DNA from 2 places in the Citrobacter sp. Marseille-Q6884 genome. Region 1 is predicted to be linked to the other one. Evidence: predicted binding sites of a transcription regulator. Region 1 holds the regulator's gene; the other holds the start of a gene.
The links. The regulator PurR, encoded in region 1, represses purine synthesis genes. The targets are predictions, from matches to a motif close to CANGCAAACGTTTGCNTG.
Positions count from the first base shown of each region.

Region 2: gltS (sodium/glutamate symporter) is a predicted target of PurR. The motif match lies at 1,657-1,674, and genes of this name have one in related genera.

Region 1 is NZ_CAMDRE010000002.1:1,498,829-1,501,236, reverse strand. It holds gene punR (DNA-binding transcriptional activator PunR) at 1-383, shown strand, start outside; gene purR (HTH-type transcriptional repressor PurR) at 389-1,414, opposite strand; gene cydH (cytochrome bd-I accessory subunit CydH) at 1,712-1,801, shown strand; gene N7268_RS22315 (MFS transporter) at 1,979-2,408, shown strand, end outside.
Region 2 is NZ_CAMDRE010000001.1:1,036,695-1,039,102, forward strand. It holds gene recG (ATP-dependent DNA helicase RecG) at 1-249, shown strand, start outside; gene gltS (sodium/glutamate symporter) at 292-1,497, opposite strand; gene xanP (nucleobase:cation symporter-2 family protein) at 1,726-2,408, shown strand, end outside.

The sequences.
Region 1 (2,408 bases):
TTCCCGGACCGCTCAGTGACGATACGTTGCGCAACTGGCCGTCGTTGGTGCGCGAAGACACCTCCCGCACATTACCGAAGCGAATCACCTGGCTGCTTGATAACCAAAAGCGCGTTGTGGTGCCTGACTGGGAATCTTCGGCGACCTGTTTATCGGCGGGGCTGTGTGTGGGTATGGTGCCGACGCATTTTGCGAAACCGTGGATCGATAGCGGCAAGTGGGTTGCGTTACAGCTTGAAAATCCCTTCCCTGATGCCGCCTGTTGCCTGACCTGGCAACAAAACGATATGTCACCGGCATTAAGCTGGCTGTTGGATTATCTGGGGGATAGCGAAACGCTGAATAAAGAGTGGTTGCGGGAGCCTGAAGAGACTCCCGCATAGTACGCTTAACGACGATAATCGCGGAACGGACCGTCAGCAACGGAGCGACGTTCAACCAGGCGCGGGTGCACCTCGATGGACTGCGACTCTTCGCGCTTATTCACGATACGGTCTAACAGCATGTTAAAGGCCGTTTCGCCGAGTGAATCTTTTGGCTGATGAATGGTGGTCAATGCTGGCGTGAAGAAGCGCGCGTTGCGCACGTTATCGTAACCGATCAACGACACATCCTGCGGAACGCGTAAACCCATCTCGTCAGCGGCGCAAAGCGCGCCCATGGCCATAATATCCCCGCCACAAAAGACCGCTGTCGGACGGTGGGACTGAGAGAGGATTTGCTGCATCGCGCGGTAACCTGATTCAGGCTCGAAATCGCCCTGGACAATCCAGTTTTCCGGCACTTTAATCAGCGCTTCTTCCATGGCTTTCATAAAGCCAGCCAGACGACCCGCGCCGGTGTTGCGCTCCATCGGGCCAGGGATCACGCCAATCTCACGGTGGCCGCGCTCAATCAGGTACCGACCTGCCATATAACCACCTTCGAAGGCGTTATCAATGACGGTATCGGTAAAATCGGCTTTGGCCTCGCCCCAGTCCATAACGACCATAGGAATATGGCGATACTCTTCGAGCATGGAAAGCAGGGACTCCGGGTACTCAGAGCACATGACCAGCAGGCCATCCACGCGCTTTTGCGCCATCATGGAGAGATATGCCTGCTGTTTTTCGAGGCTATTCCATGCGTTGCCCAGAATCAGCGTATAGCCTTTCTGGAAGCAATTTTTTTCGACGGCTTCGATAATTTCAGCGAAGTAGGCCGCTTCACTACTGGTCGCCAGCAAGCCGATCGATTTGGTGTGATTCACCTTCAGGCTGCGCGCTACTGCGCTGGGGGAGTAGTGCAGCTCTTTAATCGCCGCCCAGACAGCATTACGGGTTTCTTCCGCGACAAAACGCGTCTTGTTAATTACGTGTGATACGGTTGTAGTGGAAACGTTTGCTCGCTTCGCTACATCTTTAATTGTTGCCATTACATCTCACTCCAGACCATATCCTAAGCTCCTGAGAATACTCCAGGTAAACGTTTGCCTTTAAACACCCTGACCACAACGTCAGGGTTGCGGCACGCCGGGAAAACGACACGGAACGTCAGAAAGGGGTCAATGGCCGGTACGCTAATCAAGTAAGCGTCGAATTTTGTCTGATCTTAACGAAAAGGGGAAGAGTTAAAAGCAGTTATCAATATAAATCGTGAGAGATTTTTGCGTTCAAGTGTGCAAAAATGCGCAATATCACTTTTTGTGTGGGAATAAAAAGGAGAAAACTTGATGAGCACCGATCTGAAATTTTCGTTAGTCACCACCATTATTGTTCTGGGTCTGATTGTAGCGGGTGGTTTGACCGCGGCACTGCATTGATTTATCCCGAGGGAGAACGCTCTCCCTCATCCCACCTGTTTGTCTTTCCCTCCTATTGTTTGCGAATAAGCAAAAGTCTTTTGCAGTTTTGTTAACTTTATTATTTTTGCGATCAATGTCATGCTTTTGCACTCTTATCGGGTGTCGTGCCACGGCTCGACGTTATGGAGTCGATGTATGAAAATAAATTATCCCTTATTGGCGCTGGCAATTGGTGCGTTTGGTATTGGCACGACTGAATTTTCCCCTATGGGATTATTGCCCGTCATCGCCAGGGGCGTGGATGTCTCCATTCCTGCGGCGGGGATGCTAATTAGCGCCTACGCGGTGGGGGTGATGATTGGCGCGCCGCTGATGACATTACTGCTTTCGCATCGTGCGCGTCGCAATGCGCTCATTTTTCTGATGGCGATTTTTACGCTGGGCAATGTGCTTTCGGCAATATCGCCGGACTACACCACGCTTATGTTGTCGCGTATCTTGACCAGTCTTAACCATGGGGCGTTTTTTGGGCTCGGTTCCGTTGTGGCGGCAAGTGTTGTGCCAAAGCACAAGCAGGCCAGCGCAGTCGCGACCATGTTTATGGGATTAACCATTGCCAATATTG
Region 2 (2,408 bases), on a different contig from region 1:
GTGCTGCGGGACAGCAACGATGGCTTTGTTATTGCGCAAAAAGATCTGGAGATCCGCGGCCCAGGTGAACTGTTAGGGACGCGTCAAACGGGAACAGCAGAGTTCAAAGTGGCGGACTTACTGCGCGATCAGGCCATAATCCCCGAAGTTCAACGCATTGCACGCCATATTCACGAACGTTATCCACAGCAGGCGGTGGCGCTTATTGAACGCTGGATGCCGGAAACAGAGCGCTATTCCAACGCATAACTGACCCATAGCGGCGGCGGTTATCACACCGCCGCACCGCCTTTATTGCGCAAAAATGGGCAACAGCAGATACAGCTTAATCACCAGCGCATTGACGATATCGATAAAGAACGCCCCCACCATCGGCACCACCAGAAACGCCATATGTGACGGACCAAATCGCTCAGTGATCGCCTGCATGTTGGCAATCGCCGTCGGCGTTGCGCCAAGCCCAAAACCACAGTGCCCGGCCGCCAGCACCGCAGCATCGTAGTTCTTACCCATCATGCGCCAGGTGACGAAAATGGCGTACAGCGCCATGAAAATCGTCTGCACGACAAGGATGGCCAACATCGGCAGCGCCAGCGAAGCCAGCTCCCACAGTTTCAGGCTCATCAGCGCCATCGCCAGGAACAGCGACAAACTCACGTTACCCAACACTGAAACCGCGCGCTCAAACACCCGATAAAAGCCCATTAACGCCAGGCCATTGCTCAGGATCACCCCGACAAACAACACGCAGACGAAAGTCGGCAGTTCCAGCACCGTCCCCACCAGCAATTGCGCAACGATTTTTCCGACCGTCAGACAGATAGCAATCAGCGCGATGGTTTCAATCAGCACCAGAGAGGTGATCATGCGCCCGACATCCGGCTTTTCAAACGCGGTAGGCACCGCCTGATCGTCTGGCATCCCGTCAGGCGTCGTGGAGTGCTTAACCAGATAACGCGCCACCGGGCCGCCAATCAACCCGCCCAGCACCAGGCCGAACGTTGCACACGCCATCGCCACTTCCGTGGCATTGGTGAATCCATAACGTTCAATAAACAGTTTACTCCACGCCGCACCCGTTCCATGACCGCCGGAGAGCGTGATAGAGCCCGCAATCAGCCCCATCAGTGGGTCAAGACCCAGCAGGCTCGCCATCCCAATACCAATGGCGTTTTGCATTAACAGCAGGCCGACAACAACGATCAAAAACACCCCCACCACGCGGCCACCGGCTCGCAGACTGGCGATGTTGGCATTGAGACCGATTGTGGCGAAGAACGCCAGCATCAACGGATCGCGCAACGTCATATCGAAGTTCACTTCCCAGCCCATGCTTTTTTTCAGCACCAGCAGTGCGATTGCTACCAGCAATCCGCCCGCGACAGGCTCGGGAATCGTATATTTTTTCAGGAAGGGAACAGACTGGACGAGCTTACGCCCCAGCAGCAACACCAGGGTTGCAGCAACCAGTGTTGATAAAGTATCGAGGTAAAACATATACAGCTCCATTAGTGCGCTTCTCGAATCTACTACGCACGATTCATTCCAGGTCTATTTTTAGCTCTTAATGAGTTATCGGGGTGGATTTTAAGCAGAAAATGATGAAAAGTTATATAAAAATGTTTGTTTATCCGTTTTAAATATTAAGAATACCTGCTAGCAAACGTTTGCTTTTCTCCCCTGGTCGGATAAAATCACCGCTTTTCCACCATGGGATTGCCTCTGATGTCCGTTAACGCCGTAGAGTCAGCAAATGCGCAACCGGTTGCGCAGACTCATAACAGTGAACTGATTTACCGTCTTGAAGATCGCCCCCCGTTAGCCCAGACCCTGTTTGCCGCCTGTCAGCACCTGCTGGCGATGTTCGTCGCGGTGATCACGCCTGCTCTGTTAATCTGCCAGGCGCTCGGTTTACCGGCTCAAGATACTCAACACATTATCAGTATGTCGCTGTTCGCTTCCGGCGTAGCGTCCATCATCCAGATTAAGGCCTGGGGGCCGGTTGGCTCAGGGCTGTTATCCATTCAGGGCACCAGCTTTAACTTTGTTGCGCCGCTGATTATGGGCGGTACAGCGCTGAAAACCGGTGGTGCGGATGTCCCGACCATGATGGCAGCGTTGTTCGGTACGCTGATGCTGGCAAGCTGCACTGAGATGGTCATCTCACGAGTACTGCATCTGGCACGTCGTATTATTACGCCGCTGGTATCCGGCGTGGTGGTGATGATTATCGGCTTGTCGCTGATTCAGGTGGGTCTGACGTCGATTGGTGGTGGCTATGCTGCAATGAGCGACCACACCTTTGGCGCACCGAAGAATTTAATGTTGGCAGGCGTTGTACTGGCGCTCATTATCCTCCTCAATCGCCAGCGTAACCCTTACCTGCGTGTAGCCTCGCTGGTCATCGC